DNA from 2 places in the Modicisalibacter sp. genome. Region 1 is predicted to be linked to the other one. Evidence: predicted binding sites of a transcription regulator. Region 1 holds the regulator's gene; the other holds the start of a gene.
What was found. Region 1 encodes FNR, which switches genes on or off when oxygen is low (the NO sensors DNR and NnrR bind a similar motif). Its sites were predicted from a motif close to TTGATNTANATCAA; they were not measured.

Region 1 (11,613 bases):
GCGGGCGGCGTTGAGTGGCTGCAGCAGGTCGTGGCTGGCCGCGGCGAGGAAGCGGGTCTTCGAGGCGTTGGCGTCCTCGGCGACCTGCTTGGCCTGGCGCAGGGCCTGCTCGGCCTCGGCGCGTACGCGGTTTTCCTGGCGCAGCGCGGCGTTGGCCTCCGACAGCGCCTGGGTGCGCTCGCGCACGCGTTCCTCGAGATTCTCGTTGGTTTCCTTCAGGGCGATCTCGGCCAGGCGGCGCTCGGTGATGTCCTGGTAGAGGGCGAAGAAGCCGAGGATCGAACCGCTGTCGCCGAAGTGCGGGGTGTAGGTGACCAGCATGTAGCGGACGCCGCCGTCGCCGTCGTCCAGGGAGATCTCGAAACTGACCCGCTCGCCCTCCAGGGCGCGGCGCATCCACGGCGCCCGCTCGCGGGCCACGGTCGCCGACATGACGTTTTCCACGCGCTTGCCGATCACGTCGTTGCGGTCGACGTGGAAGACCTGCTCGTAGGCGCGGTTGGTGAAGAGGTAGCGGCACTCCTTGTCGAAGTAGGCGATCAGCGCCGGCACGTTGTCGGTGTAGATGCGGATGTTGTTCTCGGAGCGGATCAGCGCTTCCTCGGTGCGCTTCTGCTGGGTGATGTCCTGGTAGGTGTAGACGAAGCCGCCGCCGGGCATGGGATTGCCCTGCACCTCGAGCACGGTGCCGTCCTGGCGGTAGCGCACGTAGCGGTGCGGATGGCCCTGACGGATGTTGTCCATCAGCAGCTCGACGTGCTCCTCGGGATCGCCGGGGCCGTACTCGCCGTTGTGGGCGTTGTAGCGCAGCACCTTGTCGAAGGGCGCGCCGACCCGGATCAGGTGGTCGGGAAAGCGGAACAGCTCCAGGTAGCGCTGGTTCCACACCACCAGGCGCAGGTTCTGGTCGACCACGCTGATGCCCTGGTTGATGTTCTCGATGGTGGCCTGCAGCAGGGCGCGGTTGAACTCGAGGACCTGCGAGGCCTCGTCGACGATCGAGATCACATCCGAGATGCCGATGCCGCGGCCCTGCAGCGCCGAGTTGACGACGATACGCGCCGAGGAGGCACCCAGCACCGAGGCCAGAAAGCGCTCGGTGAACTGGATGACGTCGATCGAGGCGCGGGCGTTGTAGTCCAGGGTCTTGCCGTTGCGCCGCGCGAAGTCGTCGAAGGCGCGCTCGACCTGATCGGCACTCAGGAAGCGTTCGCACAGCACCTTGAGGTCGCCCACCGTGGTGGCGCCGGTCCAGGGCCGGTTGACCGACGTCTGGCGGGTCTCGACGCTGTCGACGAACAGCGAGGCCTGGATGCGCTCGACCACGCGCTGCGGGGTGATCTGCGAGACGAAGATGTAGCCGATCAGGTTGGCCCCCAGCGACAGCATCACGCCGTGGGTGAAGGGGCTGCCCACGCTCAGCCCGAAGAGCTGCGCGGGGGACAGCCAGTCGATGCCGAAGGGGCCGCCGGCCAGCCAGTCGCCGGGCACCACGCCGGCCTTGATCAGCGCCGGCAGCAGCAGGGTGTAGGCCCAGATGGCGAAGCCCAGGTTCATGCCCACGATCACGCCCAGGCGGTTGCCGCGCTTCCAGTACAGCCCGCCGATCAGCGCCGGGGCGAACTGCGCGGCGGCGGCGAAGGAGAGCATGCCGGTGGAGGCCAGCGAGCTGAACTCGGCGATCAGCTGGTAGAAGACGTAGGCCAGCGCCAGGATCACCACGATGGTCACCCGGCGCGCGCGCAGCACCAGTCGGCCGTAGTCGCGGGCCTTGGTGTCGAACCAGCGCAGCCGGAACAGCAGCGGGATGACGATCTCGTTGGAGATCATGATCGACACCGCCACGGTGGCGACGATGACCATGCCGGTGGCCGCCGAGAAGCCGCCGATGAAGGTGAACAGGGTCAGCCAGTCGTTGCCCAGGGCGATCGGCAGGGCCAGCACGAAGGTATCCGGCTCGATGCTGCCGTCCGGGAACAGGGTGAGCCCGGCGGCGGCCAGCGGCAGAACGAAGAAGCCGAAGGCCACCAGATACAGGGGAAACAGCCAGCGTGCCCGCGCGGCGTCGTCGCGGTGGGTGTTCTCGACCACGGTGACGTGAAACTGGCGGGGCAGGCAGAAGACCGCCAGCATCGCCAGCAGGGTCTGCGCCCAGAAGCTCTGGCCGAAGTCCTGCTCGGTGAGCTGGCGCTCCAGCTGCAGGTAATGGTCGGCCCGCCCGAGCACGTCGCTGAGGCCGTCGAACACCCCCCAGGTGACGTAGGCGCCCAGCGCCAGGAAGGCGCCCAGCTTGACTACCGACTCGAAGGCGATGGCGTGGATGAGCCCTTCATGGTGCTCGGTGGCGTCGGTGTGGCGCGTGCCGAAGAGAATCGCGAACAGGGCCATCACCACGGCGACATAGAAGGCCGTGTCGGCGAACAGCGGCGCCCGGGTGACGTCGGTGGACGCGGTCAGCACCGTGAAGGCCGACGATACCGCCTTGAGCTGGAGGGCAATGTAGGGCAACGTGCCGATCAGTGCCACCAGGCTGGCGAACGCCGCCAGCGACTGGGTCTTGCCGTAGCGCGAGGCGATGAAGTCGGCGATCGAGGTGACGTTCTGACGCTTGGCGATGCGGATCATCTTGGCCAGCACCGGCCAGAATAGCCCGAAGGTCAGCAGCGGGCCGATGAAGATGCTGGCGAACGACCAGCCGGACGTGGCCGCCTGGCCCACGGCGCCGTAGTAGGTCCACGAGGTGCAGTAGATGGCCAGCGCCAGGCTGTAGATCACCGGACGGCGGCTGGCCGGGCCGTGGCGACGGGCGTGCCGGTCGCCACGCCATGCGATCAGGAACAGGATGGCGATGTAACACAGCGAGACGGCGATCAGCAGCCAGCCAGCAAACATGGACACTCCCCCTTGGTTTGCCGCCATTCTAGGGGAATGCCCGGCACGAGGGCAGTCATGGCCGTGCCGGGTTCGCGGTATGCGTGGAGAAGCGCCTCAGCTGCCGGCGCAGAGGGCCCGGTAGAGCGGTGCCGAGGTCTCGAGGTGACGCATCGACTGCGTCTGCGGCTGCTGTGTCTTGTCGGCCAGCGGCACCAGGTCCCGGGCGTCGCAGTTGAGCAGGTAGCCATGGTGCGAGACCTGGTCGGCAGGCTGGCGCTCGAAGTGGTAGAGAATGAACTCGACGAGGCGCTCGCCGTCTGCATGCCGGGTGACGAGATTGTCGCGGTCGATGACGTCGAAGCCGGTGGTCAGGGGGGCGATGTAGGTCCAGGGGCGCCAGAACATCCGCTCCTTCTGCTTCGAGACCACCTGTGCGGATGCCGGCAGTCGGGCCTGCTTGTTGTCGAACCAGGTGTATTCGTAGTGGATCTGGTAGGCGAGCATCCCCAGCCCGCCCAGCGCCGGCACGATCCAGCGCGGCAGGCGCTTGCCGCTGAGTTGTCGCAGGATCAGGCCGATCCCCGCGGCGCCGAGACCGGCGAAGATCGCCGCGATCAGTTGCCAAAGCATGTCGTTCCCTTGTCAAGACGCAAACGGGCTTCCCGCAGGAAGCCCGATGAAGTGTGATCCCGCGGCCCGGGCCAGCCGGGCCGAAGGGCCATTATGGCTCAGTGGTCGACGGCCCCACCAGCACCCTTGGGATAGCGCACGCTTTCCACCAGGTCCTGGATCTCCTGCGGCGGTTGCTCGCTCGCGTTGGAGACGGCGTAGGCCACGGCGAAGTTGATGATCGCCCCCACGGCACCGATCGACAGCGGCGAGATGCCCATCACCCAGTTGGCCGGGGTGTCTGCCAGGTTGTTGGTGCCCGGAATGAAGAACCAGCCCTTGTAGACGAAGATGTACACCAGGGTGAAGATCAGGCCGGAAAGCATGCCGGCGATGGCCCCCTTGTTGTTCACCCGCTTGGAGAAGATCCCCATCATCAGCACCGGGAACAGCGAGGCGGCGGCGATGCCGAAGGCCAGGGCCACCACCTGGGCGGCGAACCCCGGCGGGTTGGCACCGAGATAGGTGGCGACGACGATGGCTACCGACATCGAGATGCGCGCCGCCAGCAGTTCGCCCTTTTCGGTGATGTTGGGGTTGATGGCCCCCTTGATCAGGTCGTGGCTGATCGCCGAGGAGATTGCCAGCAGCAGACCGGCGGCGGTGGACAGCGCCGCTGCCAGGCCGCCCGCGGCGATCAGGCCGATCACCCAGCCGGGCAGGTTGGCGATTTCCGGGTTGGCCAGCACCAGGATGTCATTGTTGACGGTCAGTTCGTTGCCCTTCCAGCCGCGATCGGAGAAGTCGGCGGAGGGGTTGTAGAACTGGATCTTGCCGTCGTTGTTCTTGTCCTCGAAGGTGATCAGCCCGGTTTCCTCCCAGGTACGGATCCAGTTGGGGCGATCCGCATAGGCGATGGAGTCGGCGGCCGCGGCGTCGTAGTTCTCGACCTGGCCGGCCATGTCCGGGTAGATGGTGGTCATCAGGTTCAGGCGTGCCATGGAGGCCACGGCCGGTGCGGTCAGGTAGAGCAGACCGATGAACACCAGCGCCCAGCCGGCGGACCAGCGCGCATCGGCCACCTTGGGCACGGTGAAGAAGCGCATGATGACGTGGGGCAGGCCGGCGGTACCGATCATCAGCGACAGGGTGAACAGCACCATGTTGAGCTTGTTGTCGACCATGCCCGTGTAGGAGTTGAAGCCCAGCGCGGTGACCACCTCGTTGAGCTTGGACAGCAGCGGCTCGCCGGAGGCGGTGTGGTCGGAGAACAGGCCCAGGGCCGGTATCGGGTTGTCGGTCAGTTGCAGCGAGATGAACACCGCCGGGATGGTGTAGGCGATGATCAACACGATGTACTGGGCCACCTGGGTGTAGGTGATGCCCTTCATGCCGCCCAGCACCGAATAGAAGAACACCACGATGGCGGCGATGATCAGGCCGGTGGTCGCGTCGACTTCCAGGAAGCGCGAGAAGGCCACGCCGGCACCGGCCATCTGGCCGATGACATAGGTCACCGAGGCCACGATCAGGCAGACCACCGCCACCATGCGCGCCGTGCGGCTGTAGAAGCGGTCACCGATGAATTCCGGCACCGTGAACTTGCCGAACTTGCGCAGGTAGGGGGCCAGCAGCATGGCCAGCAGCACGTAGCCGCCCGTCCAGCCCATCAGGAAGGTGGAGTTGGCGTAGCCGCCGGCGGCGATGAGGCCGGCCATGGAGATGAACGAGGCCGCCGACATCCAGTCGGCGCCGATCGCCATGCCGTTGGTGACCGGGTGCACCCCGCCCCCAGCGACGTAGAAGTCCTTGGTCGACCCGGCCTTGGCCCAGATGGCGATGCCGATGTAGAGGGCAAAGGAAGCGCCGACGAAGAGAACGTTGATCGCGAACTGACTCATGCTGGCTTACTCCCCGAGTCCGTATTGCTTGTCCAGCCGGTTCATCTTCCAGGCGTAGAAGAAGATCAGGCCAATGAACGTCAGGATGGAACCCTGCTGGGCGAACCAGAAGCCCAGGTCGGTGCCGCCGACAGGGATGCCGGCCAGCATGGGGCGCAGCAGGATGGCGAAGCCGTAGGACACCAGTGCCCAGACGATCAGGCAGCCGGTGATCAGGCGAAGGTTGGCCTTCCAGTAGGCCTCCGCGTTGCTTTTTTCTTCTGCCATGGTGGTGCTCTCCGCGTGCTTGTAATTAGGAAGATATGGCCTCGAGGGGAATTCAGGTCCGGCGGGGAACCTGGCTCTCCTTGCTCGTCATGCCATTTGCTCTCGACCATTGGATGGCAATGGAGCGTCAGAATAGTGACGATTCATGCCAAGAAAAGGTCTCCCTGGCGGTCTTGTTTATTGTCGCGACGGGAAGCGTTTTCCGCTGTCATGAAACCTGTGTTTTTCATGGAACTCGGAAAGGGTCGCGGTGTCCGGTTGCGTAGGCAATAGTGGTCAACAGTCGGAAAAAATAAAATCCCATACTTTGGTATTATAAAATGAAAGGGTGAAAAAACGTTTTCAATTTTCTGTTTTTTATCAAATGGTTGGGTGTCGTTTTCGGCGGTGGGTCTTTGAAAGGGGGCTGAGCATAGAACGATGGTATAGCCGTTTCGGGGTAGGCAAATAGTCTAACGCAAGGTGCTGATAGAACATTGGTCTATGTTCATTTGAAAGACGATAAGCTGGTATTCTAGGTTGGGTGTCGTGGATGTCGCGATACGTTCTGAAGATGCCATGAACTTGCGGCGGCCCTGTCGAGACCCGGGTGGCGGTGACGCCGGCATTCCCCGCTCGCCCTTCCGAGGCCTCGTTGTGTCGGAAGCCTGTCGAGGCAGTCCCGGTATCGATGAAGGCCAGGGTAATTGATTCAAGGGCTCGTCTGTCCGGGGTTGCCGGGCAGGCGAGGCTGTCACGACGAGGGCGACATGATGGTCGACATCGATCTCTCGCAGGCACCGTTCTCGCTGCTCGACGAGGCAGGGCGGCAACGTGTCCGTCGCGGCGTGGACCTGGCCTACTATGACACCGACGAGATCATCCTCGATGCCGGCCAGCCCGGCGAATACGTCTTCCTCATCCACAAGGGGGAAGTCGCCGAGCTGGACACGGCCACCTCCGAGCGCATCGGCCACTACACCGCCGGCGATCTGTTCGGCGCGATCAGCATTCTCAACGGCCAGAGCCGCTATCGTTTCATCGCGGAGCAGGAAAGCCTGTGCTATCTGCTACCGCGCTCGCTGTTCGAAACACTGTGCAGCGAGTATCCGGCCTTCGCCGACTACTTTCGGCAGAACCTGGCCGACAAGACGCGCCTGCTCGCCGAGCGGCGCACCACGGGGGGTGTCACCATGGCCGGGTTCATGCTGGCGCGAGTCGCCGAGTGCATGCGAGCGCCCCGGCTGATCGACGGCGACACCAGCATTGCCGAGGCGGCATTGCGCCTGCGCGAGATCGGCGCCGACAGCCTGCTGGTGGCGGCGGCCGGGCGTCACGGCATGCTGACCAAGACAGATCTGCTCGATGCGCTGATCGTCCAGTCGCTCGATCGCGCCGCCCCCGTGCTGGGCATCGCCCACTTTCCGCTGATCACCGTGCGCCCCGACGACTATCTGTTCCAGGCACTGATCGCCATGACCCGTCACGAAGTGGAGCGGGTGGTGGTGGTCGAAGGCGAGCAGCCGGTGGGGGTGGTCGAGCTGACCGATGTGCTGAGCTTCTTCTCCAGCCGCTCCTACACGGTCAGCCTCGAACTGGAGCAGGCCGAGGATCTCGAGGCCCTGGCCCGCGCCAGTGCGCGTCTGCCGGGGCTGGTCCGGTCGCTCATGGCTCAGGGCGTCAAGCTGCGCTTCGCCATGGAGCTGCTGGCAGCGCTCAACGGGCGGATCATCAGCAAGACCTTCGATCTGACCGTGCCGGCCGAGCACCGGCGTGACTGTTGTCTGATGGTGATGGGCAGCGAGGGGCGTGGCGAACAGATTCTCAAGACCGACCAGGACAACGGCCTGATCCTCGCCGACGGGGCCGACTGGCCCGAGCGGGCCGAGCAGATGGACCGGTTCACCGAACGGCTGCTGACGCTGGGCTATCCGCGTTGTCCGGGCAACATCATGGTCAGCAACCCGCAGTGGGTGGACGGCCTCGAAGGCTGGCGGCAGCGTATCGACCGCTGGGCCGAGCAGCGCGACGGCCCTGCGCTGATGAACCTGACCATCCTGCTCGACGCCCATGCCGTGGGCGGCAACCCGGCGCTGCTCGAGACGTTGCGCGAGGCGCTGTTCGCGCGCTGCTCCCACGACGAGCTGCTGCTGTCCTACTTCGCCCGCGCCGTGCTGAGCTTCTCCACGCCCCTGACGCTGTTCGGCTCGCTCAAGCGGCCGACCCACGGCATCGACATCAAGAAGGGCGGCATCTTTCCGATCGTCCACGGGGTGCGAACCCTGGCGCTCGAGCGGCGTATCCGACCCACCTCGACGCTGGCCCGGCTCGACGCCCTGGTGGCTGACGGCCGCCTGGAAGCCGCCTTCGCCGCGGATCTCGGCGAGGCGCTGTCGCTGTTCGCCGAGCTGCGCCTCAACCAGCAGCTGGCCCGCCTCGAAGAGGCCGGCCAGCCCGGTGACGACGCCAACCTGGTGGTGGTCCAGCGACTGTCGACACTGGAGCGCGACCTGTTGCGCGAGGCGCTGCATCTGGTCAAGGAGTTCAAGCAGCGCCTGTCGTACCGCTTTCATCTGGAGTATTCGTGATGCTGCGATCCCTGCGCCGGGCGGCCGATCGCCGTCGCCAGATCAACGGGCGCTACGGGTGGCTGTTCAACCCGTACACCGGCGACGAGCTGGTGGCCATCGACTGCGAGACCACCGGTCTGGATCCGCGCACCGCCGAGCTGGTGTCGCTGGCGGCCGTCTGCATCAAGGGCGACCGGGTGCTGACCAGCGGGGCGCTGGACCTGCGCCTGCAGCGCCCGGACAGTCTCGGTGCCGATTCGATCAAGATTCACGGACTGCGCGGCGTTGATCTCAACGACGGCCTGCCGGTGGGCGAGGCGCTGGAGGCGCTGCTCGACTTCATCGGTAATCGGCCGCTGCTGGGCTGGTGCGTGGACTTCGACATCGCGGTGATCAACCGCCACCTGCGCCCACGCTTCGGCTTCGACCTGCCCAACGCCACCGTCGATCTGGCGCAGGAGTATCGTCGCCGGATGCGCCGCACCCAGCCGCAGGTCGAGCCGCACATGGCCTTCGAGAGCGTGGCCCGGTCGCTCAAGGTGCCGCTGATGCAGCGCCATACCGCGCTGGGGGATGCGGTGACCACCGCACTGATGTACGTGCGTCTGAAACAGGGCGCCTGTGACGCGGTCTGATGCCCGGGCGTGAACCCGGCGACAATGCCAACAATGAGGAGGAGAGCCAGGGTGCTGGAATTGCAGAATCTGTGTCTGATCGCGGGGCTGGGCCTGATGTTGTTCGTGTGTGCAAGGTACGCCCGTCGCACGCAGGAGCTGCGCAGCGTGGTGCTGTTCTGGGAACGCCGGCTGGTACTGACCCGCCAGGAAACTCACCTGCAACGGGCGGGGGTGCTGCTGCTGTCGCTCGGCGTGGCGTTGCGCTATCTGATGGTGCTGCAGGGGCTGTGACGCCGGGTCGTGGGCGTCGCAACTCACCGGAGGGGGTGGTAGCATAGGCGCGCCTTCCATTTCCCCGCGTGTCGCCTTTCCCATGCAAGCACTTACTGGTACCCAGAAACGCGAGTTCAACAAGCTGCAGAAACGCCTGCGTCGCCAGGTCGGCAACGCCATCATCGATTACAACATGATCGGCGAGGGCGACAAGGTGATGGTCTGCCTGTCGGGCGGCAAGGATTCCTACACCATGCTGGAAATCCTGCGCAACCTGCAGCGCAATGCGCCGGTGAACTTCTCGCTGGTGGCGGTCAATCTGGACCAGAAGCAGCCCGGCTTTCCCGAGCATGTTCTGCCGGAATACCTCGACGGTATCGGCGTCGACTACCACATCCTCGAGCGTGATACCTATTCGGTGGTCAAGGAGAAGACGCCGGAGGGCAAGACCACCTGTGCCCTGTGCTCGCGGCTGCGGCGCGGTTCGCTGTACGGCTTCGCCGAAGAGATCGGTGCGACCAAGGTGGCGCTGGGCCACCATCGCGAGGATATCCTCGAGACGCTGTTCCTCAACATGTTCTACGGCGGCAGCCTCAAGGCGATGCCGCCCAAGCTGCTCTCCGACGACGGCAAGAACATCGTCATCCGCCCGCTCGCCTACTGCCGCGAAGCGGACATCGCCGAGTTCGCGCGACTGATGGAATTCCCGATCATCCCCTGCAATCTATGCGGTTCGCAGCCCAATCTGCAGCGTCAGGTGGTCAAGGAGATGCTGGCCGAGTGGGAGAAGAAGCACCCCGGCCGGCTGGAGACGATGTTCAAGGCGGTGACCAACGTCGCGCCGTCGCAGCTGGCCGATCGCGAACTGTTCGACTTCGCGGGGCTCGAGGCGAAGCAGCAGCGACTGAACGCCTCACGCATCGACGCGCTGGACCTGCTGGCCCGGGAGGCCTGAACCGCCGGCGCGCGATGCGCGCCGGATCAGTGCTCGTGGTCGCCTTCCGCCAGGGCTTCCAGGGCGTCGAGGTCGAGGATATGCACCTCGCGGCCCTGCACATCCACCAGCTTGTGCTGCTGGAAACGGCCGATGATGCGGCTGACGGTTTCCACGGCCAGGCCCAGGTAGTTGCCGATATCGGCGCGGGCCATCGACAGCCGGAAGCTGTAGGGCGAGTAGCCGCGGCGGCGGAAGCGTGACGACAGGTTGACGATGAAGCTGGCCAGGCGCTCGTCGGCGGTCTTGCGCGACAGCAGGCGCAGCATGCGACGGTCGTCGCGCAGTTCCTTGCTCATGCTGCGATAGAGCTGGTTGCGCAGCTCCGGCAGGGTCTCGGAGAGCTGGTCGAGACGGTCGAAGGGGATTTCGCAGACCGTGGTGGTCTCCAGCGCGACGATGCTGCCGGGATAGTGCTTCTCGTCGATGCCGTCGAGCCCCACGAGCTCGCTGGGCAGGTAGAAGTTGGTCAGCTGGTCCTCGCCGTCACCCTCGCTGGTAATCTGCTTGAGACTCCCCGAGCGCACCGCGAAGACGCTGGTGAAGGCATCCCCCTGGCGCAGCAGCGCCTCCCCCTTCTTGAGTGGCGCACGGCGCTGGATGATCGCCTCGAAGCGATCCATCTGATTGAACTCCAGCGCGAGCGGCAGGCACAGGGAACTCAGGCTGCAGGTCTGGCAGCGGGCTTCCTGCAGCCGGGGGCGGCCGGCATGAAGGGCGTGACTCGCCATGTTGGTCTCCCGAACGATCAAGACTCGTTCCCTATGGTAGTCCCTATGCGGGGCAATAAGCGATGAGGGATTCATTAAAGTTTACTGTTAGAGAATTCGGGAGTGGCGACCCCGATGACCGCTGGTGCGGGTATCGAAGGCCATCGCCAGATGACGCACCAGCAGCCGACCCAGCGGCGTGACCTCGAGCCGGTTGCCGTGCCGCGTGATCAGGCCGTCGCGCTCGGCCGGCTCCAGGGCGCGCAGCGAGTCGGCCAGGTAGGCCGCGGCGTCGAGGCCGAAATGCTCGCCGACGGCGTCCAGGTCGAGCGCCAGGTCGCACATCAGGCGCTGAATCACGAAGGCGCGCAGGCGGTCGTCCGCGGTGCGGCGCAGGCCCCGGGCGGTGGGCAGGCGGCCGGCGTCCAGGGCGGCCTCGTAGTCGTCCAGGCGCACCGGATTCTGAGCGTAGCAGTCGTCGAGATGGCTGATCGCCGAGACGCCCAGCCCCACCAGGTCGCATTCGCCGTGGGTGGTGTAGCCCTGGAAGTTGCGGTGCAGCCGCCCCTCGCGCTGGGCGACAACGAGGCTGTCGTCGGGACGGGCGAAATGGTCCAGGCCGATGTGCACGTAGCCGGCCGCATCGAGGCGCTCCCGGGTGTCCATGAGCATGGCCAGCTTCTCCTCGGGCGCCGGCAGGGCGCCGGCATCGATGCGCCGCTGGGGCTTGAAGCGCTCCGGCAGGTGAGCGTAGTTGAAGATCGACAGCCGCGCCGGAGCCATGGCGATGACCTGCTCCAGGGTCTCGGCGAAGGTGGT
Region 2 (6,203 bases), on a different contig from region 1:
CGCCGGGCTGAGGCGCAAATCCCGGCGGATAGAGATGGATATGGCAATCAGTCGCCCCGGCCGGCGTATTCAGCCTGGGCGGCGACCCGTCCAGGGGCCGGGTATTGGCGGGAATCTCGATCACCGTCAGGCCTCCTTCAGCGCATACTGACGCAGCGCATCGCGGTTGACCTCGATGCCCAGCCCCGGGCCGTCGGGAATCGTGACCACACCCTTGACATGCTCGATGGGCGAGGTCACCACCGCCTGACGGAAGGGGTTGCGGGTACGATCGAATTCCAGAATCGGCTCGATGGGCCGGCGCCGCGGCGGGTTGGGAGGCAATGCCGCCATGAACTGGAGACCCGCCGCAATGGCCACCGCCGTACCCCAGACGTGCGGTACCAGCCGCACGCCGTGCATGGCGGCCATGTCGACGACACGCCGGCTCTCGGAAAACCCGCCGACGCCGCAGACATCCGGCTGGACGATATCCACCGCCCGGGCGGCCAGCGGCTCCTGCATGGCATAGCGGCCATGCCAGTTCTCGCCGCTGGCCACCGGGATCGGCTGCCCCTGACGCACGGCGCGGTAGGTGTCGATCTGCTCGGGCAGCACCGGCTCCTCGAACCAGTCGACGCCGAGCTCGGCCGCACGCCGCCCCACCTCCAGCGCCTCGAGCAGGTCGTAGCCGTGATTGGCGTCGATCATCAGACGGCACTCGGGACCGATCGCCTCGCGGGCGGCGGCGATGACCGCCATATCTGCCTCGACCCCGAAGCCGATCTTGATCTTGACGCCATGGAAGCCTTCCCGGACATAGCCAGCCACCTCCTCGGCGACGTCCTGCACGCGATCGACGCCATCGCGACGAAACGAACCGGTGGCATAGGCACGCACACTCTCCCGGAAGCGTCCGCCCAGCAGCTCCGAGACCGACGCCCCGTAGTGCTTGCCCTTGATATCCCACAGGGCGACGTCGATGCCGCTCAGCGCGGTTACAGTCAGCCCGCGCTGGCCCTGGTCGCGCAGCCGGTTGTAGAGCTCGAGCCACAGCTTCTCGGTCTCGAGCGGATTGCGGCCGATCAGGCCGGCCGCGTAAGTCGCAACGATCGCGGCGTTGGCCTTCGCCGGCCCCAGGCACTCGCCCCAGCCGACGGTACCGTCCTCGCAGACGATCTCGACGAGGCAGTGCTGGCGACGCTCGAAGCGCATCGAGGCGCTCTCGAAGGCCTGATCGAGCTTGTAGTCGAGGATATGCGTGTTTACGGCGGCAATTTTCATGGCACTCGAATTCCTGGTCATGAGTTACGGATCAGCTCAGCATGTCGGGTAGCGTGAGGGAGATCGCCGGGATATAGGTCACCAGCATCAGGACGGCGAACAGGGCCAGATAGAAGGGCCAGATCGTCTTGACCGCGTGCTCGATCTTGACCTTGCCGATCACGCTGCCCACGAACAGGCAGGAACCGACCGGCGGGGTACACAGCCCCAGCCCCAGATTGATCATCATGATGATCCCGAACTGGATGGGGTCCATGCCGAACTGCTCGGCGACCGGCAGGAAGATCGGCGTGCAGATCAGGATCAGCGCTGCCATGTCCATGATCATGCCCAGCCCCAGCAGCAGCAGATTGAGCAGCAGCAGGATCACGTAGGGATTGTCGGAAATCTTCAGCAGCGTTTCGCTGAGCAGCTCCGGCACGCTGTACAGGGCCAGCAGATAGGAAAACGCCGAGGCGCAGCCCACCAGGATCATCACCAGCGACGTCGTGCGCACCGCCTGATAGACCGCCTGCTTGAACGGCTCCCAGCGCAGTTCCCGATAGACCAGGCCGGTAATCACGATCGCGTAGATCGCCCCGAAGGCCCCGGACTCGGTCACGGTGAGAATGCCCGAGAGTACGCCGCCAACGATGATCACCGCGGTCAGCAGGCCCGGCAATGCGGCCGCAAAGCTGATGATCAGCGCCCGCCAACCCGGAAACGTTTCCCCCGAATAGCCCCGCTTGACCGCCACCACATAGGCGGCCACCGCCAGAGCCAGACACATCAGCACACCCGGCACGATGCCCGCAATGAACAGCTTGGTGACCGAGATCCCGCCCCCGGCGGCCACCGCATAGAGGATCATGTTGTGACTGGGCGGAATAACCACGCCGGCGATCGACGAGGTGACCGTCACGTTGACCGCATAGTCGCCGTCATAGCCCTTTTCCTTCATGACCGGAATCAGGATCGAACCCAGCGCCGAGGTATCGGCAACCGCCGAGCCGGAGATACCCCCGAACAGCATCGAGGAGGTGACGTTGACCAGGCCGAGCCCGCCACGGACGCGCCCCACCGCCGCCGATGCCAGACGCACCAGACGCGTGGAGATACCGCCATGGAGCATCAGCTCCCCGGCGAAGATGAAGAAGGGAATGGCCAGCAGCGAAAAGACCGAGATCCCGGAAAGAATGCGCTGAAAGCCGACGAACAGGGGCAAGCCTTCGTGGATGAAGGTGACCACCGCCGCCAGTCCCACGGCAAAGGCTACGGGTGCACCGACGATCAACCCCAGAAAGAACACGCCGAAAAGAATTATCAGGCCCATGATGTCACTTCCTCCCGTGCTGCATGAGACGCTGGACGATGCTGGTGCCGGAAAAAAGCACCATCAGGGCCCCACAAATCGCCAGCGGTGCCGCACGCCAGCTTTCGGACAAACCGATCATGGGGATCGGGCGGCCGATGTTGTCCATGACCAGGATCCCGCCCTGCCAGGCCATGAAGGCGCCGAAGGTGATCACGAAGAGATCGGCGACATAGCGCATGATGTCGCGAGGTACGGCCGGCAGGCCTTCGCGGACGAAATCGATGCTCAGGTGGGTATTCTTGCGTACGCCGGCGGCCGCCCCCAGGCAGGTGACATAGACGACGATCAACAGTGAGGACTGCTCCACCCATGTCGGCGTGTCGTTGAGAACGTAGCGGCCGAAAACCAGCCAGCCGAATGTAATGATCAAGAAAACCAGCAATACGCCCGAGACCATGATGCATAGATGGGCGATGCCATCCAGGAAATTGTCGAATGCCGACTGTGGCGTAGACGATTCCTCGCTCGGGTCACTCAATTGGTCGGAGTATGAGCTCACGATATCCAATCCTCTCAAGACGCCCCGGGCCAGGTTGTGCCCGGGGCGCTTCGTGGGACTAACAGATCACTTCTGCGCGGCTTGAATGTCCGTCACCAGCGATTCCAAATCCGGATTCTGCTTGATGAATTCATCGTAGATCGGCTGCATCTTGGCCTGGAACGCCGACTTGTCGTTCACCTTGTTGATCTTCACGCCGGAATCGAGAACCTTCTGCTTGCTCTTCTCGACACGCTTCTGCCACAGCTGACGCTGCTCCTTGGCGGCGTTCTCGGCAGCCTCACGTACGACCTTCTGGTCTTCGGCGGAAAGATCCTCCCAGCTGGACTTGGCGATGCACAGACACTCGGGCAGGATCAGGTGCTCGGTCAGCGAGTAGTACTTCGCCACCTCATAGTGGCCGCTGGACTCGTACGACGGGTAGTTGTTCTCGGCACCATCGATGACGCCGGTCTTGAGCGCCTGGTAGACGTCGCCATAGGGCATGGGCGTGGCGTTGCCGCCGAGCTCGTCGATCATCTGGACGTACAGGTCGTTGTTCATGACGCGGACCTTGAGCCCCTTGACGTCATCGGGCGTCTTCACCGGGTGATCGGTGTTGTAGAGGCTGCGGGCCCCGGAGCCGAACCAGGACAACGCGATCAGGTTTTTCTCGGCCAGCGCATCCGCGAAGCGATCACCGATCTCCCCGTCCATGATCCGGTACATGTCGTCCGGGCTCTTGAAGATGAATGGCAGCGAGAGCACGTTGGTGGCCGGCACGATCGGGCCCATCGGCCCCATGTTGAAGTTGGCGAAGTCCAGGGCGCCGTTGCGGGTCTGCTCGATGGCATCGGGCTGATCGCCGAGCACCGCATTGTTGTAGACCTTGGGCTCGATCCGGCCGTCGGTCTTCTTGGCGACTTCCTTGGCAAAGTCCTCCAGCGCAACGCTGTTCGGATAGCCCGGCGGATGAATGTTCCAGCCGCGCCATTGTTCCGCCTGGACTGGCGAGGCCATCAGAACCATCGCACCGCCCAGTGCAGCGAGAGAAAGCGTGCCCTTCATCTTGAGATTGTTGTGAATCGGCATGTCATGACTCCTGTGGAAATGGACATTGTCGTTATTGCTGCCTGGCGATATTCACCAGATCTTCGAGTTGCTTGCTTTCTTCCCGGGTCGGCATCACCAGCGGCGCACGAACACTGCCGGCGGATCTGCCGATGATGGTGGCTCCCTCCTTGATCAGACTGACCGCATAGCCTTTCCGACGGTCACGCAGGTTGACGAAAGGAATAAAAAAATCGTTGGTGAGCCTCTTTACTGTGGCGGAATCGCCCTGGCGCAACGCCCGATAGAACGTGACCGCCAGCTCCGGCACGAAGTTGAACACCGCCGACGAATAGGTATTCACCCCGATCGACAGGTAAGCCTCGGCGAAGATCTCGGCGGTCGGCACACCGCCGACATAGACCAGCCGATCGCCGACCGTCTTGACGATCTTGTTGAGCAGCTGCATGTCGCCCTTGCCATCCTTCAGCCCGATCAGGTTCGGGCAGGCATCGGCCAGCTGCTGAACCGCTTCGGCCTCGAGCACACCATTGCCGCGGTTGTAGTAGATGACGTTGATCGAGGTCGAATCGCAGATTCGACGCGCGTACTCCACCAGGCCGTCCTGCGGACACTCGGTCAGATACGGCGGCATCAGCAGGATGCCATCCGCTCCGGCCTCTTCCGCCGCTTTCGCATAGGCCTGTCCCACGCCGACACTAAGACCGGCACTGGCGATGACCGGCAGCTTGCCCCCCACCGTCTCCACGGCGACGGTGACGATCTCGCGGAACTCGTCGAGCGTCAGGTTGAAGAATTCCCCGGTCCCGCCGGCAACGAACACCGCCGACACCTCATGACTGACGAACCATTCCAGCCGCTGACGGTAGCTGTCGCGATCGAAATGCCCCTGCTCGTCGAAATCCGTCACGGGAAAGGAAAGCAGGCCATCGCCGACCGCCTGAATGACTGCGTCTCTGGAAAAATTCACGGATTGTCCCTCTTGCCCGACTCGTTGAAGGCGGCGTGACACGATGATCCGCCGACTTGTCATACATCATACAACTGCAAATCTAGAAGCCACTCAGCTGTATGACAACATCGACCATGGTCGATGCAACGAAGGGTTAACGCCGAGCGAAAAAGGGCCAGCCACGCTCCATGGCGGCGGGAACAGCGCTGGACGAGGTGCGTTCACGACGGTCACGTCACCGCGCTAACGACGGCCGTCCGGTATCTCGCAAGCCTCAACGGGTGCCGCGCTCGGCCGTGCGGCTGGGCGGCTCGCCGAAACGCGCCTGATAGGCGCGGGAAAAATGCGCCAGATGGGTGAAGCCGCTGGCCAGCGCCGCCTCGGTCACCCGGCAGCGACTGTCGGCGAGGATGCATCGCGCCTGATCGAGCCGCATGCCCAGGTAACACTGCTTGGGCGTCTCGCCGAACGCGGCGGTGAACAGCCGGGTCAGCTGACGCTGCGACTGCCCGACCAGCCGGCAGATCTCCGGAATCGGCAATGCCTGATCGAGATGGGTCTCCATGATGGCCAGCGCGCGCACCACCGCCCGGGGCAGGTTGTCCATGGCCCGCGCGCTTCCAACATCCCGCGCCTCCTCTTCACTGACCCGCTGATGCACCAGCTGGCGACCCACCGCATTGGCCAGGGCCGGCCCGTAGTCGTGCTCGATCCACTGCAGCATCATGTCGATGCCCGCCGCACCGCCGGACCCGGTCAGCCGCCGGTCGGCGAACTCGAAGCGCGCCTCGCTCACCGCGATGTGCGGAAACTCCTCGCGAAACGCCGGCACGCTCTCCCAGTGCAGCGCCACCCGCTGCTGCTCCAGCAGGCCCGCGCGCGCCAGAATGAAGGGCGCGGTATCCAGCCCGCCGACCCGGGCGCCGTGCGCTGCTGCCTGCCGCAGCACGGCACGCTCGGCGGCGGTCACCGTGGCCTCGGCCTCGTAGGAAGAGATCACCATCAGCAGCTCCCCCACCTCCGCCTCGCCCAGCGCGGCATCGACATCGATGCGCACCCCGTTGCTGGCCACGACCGCCTCGCCG

Region 2: the regulator FNR is predicted to act here: its motif matches at 5,193-5,206, upstream of kdgD (5-dehydro-4-deoxyglucarate dehydratase).

Annotation. Positions count from the first base shown of each region.
Region 1 covers NZ_JBSREH010000001.1:203,896-215,508, reverse strand. Annotated here, with positions in the region: gene ACTCB7_RS01015 (hybrid sensor histidine kinase/response regulator) at 1-2,892, opposite strand, end outside; gene ACTCB7_RS01010 (hypothetical protein) at 2,989-3,504, opposite strand; gene ACTCB7_RS01005 (sodium:solute symporter family protein) at 3,603-5,384, opposite strand; gene ACTCB7_RS01000 (DUF4212 domain-containing protein) at 5,391-5,651, opposite strand; gene ACTCB7_RS00995 (DUF294 nucleotidyltransferase-like domain-containing protein) at 6,404-8,218, shown strand; gene ACTCB7_RS00990 (3'-5' exonuclease) at 8,218-8,835, shown strand; gene ACTCB7_RS00985 (hypothetical protein) at 8,887-9,108, shown strand; gene ttcA (tRNA 2-thiocytidine(32) synthetase TtcA) at 9,191-10,045, shown strand; gene fnr (fumarate/nitrate reduction transcriptional regulator Fnr) at 10,072-10,815, opposite strand; gene hemN (oxygen-independent coproporphyrinogen III oxidase) at 10,903-11,613, opposite strand, start outside.
Region 2 covers NZ_JBSREH010000018.1:3,363-9,565, forward strand. Annotated here, with positions in the region: gene ACTCB7_RS06675 (amidohydrolase family protein) at 1-124, opposite strand, end outside; gene ACTCB7_RS06680 (mandelate racemase/muconate lactonizing enzyme family protein) at 127-1,263, opposite strand; gene ACTCB7_RS06685 (TRAP transporter large permease) at 1,295-2,575, opposite strand; gene ACTCB7_RS06690 (TRAP transporter small permease) at 2,580-3,116, opposite strand; gene ACTCB7_RS06695 (TRAP transporter substrate-binding protein) at 3,183-4,124, opposite strand; gene kdgD (5-dehydro-4-deoxyglucarate dehydratase) at 4,219-5,136, opposite strand; gene ACTCB7_RS06705 (GlxA family transcriptional regulator) at 5,393-6,203, opposite strand, start outside.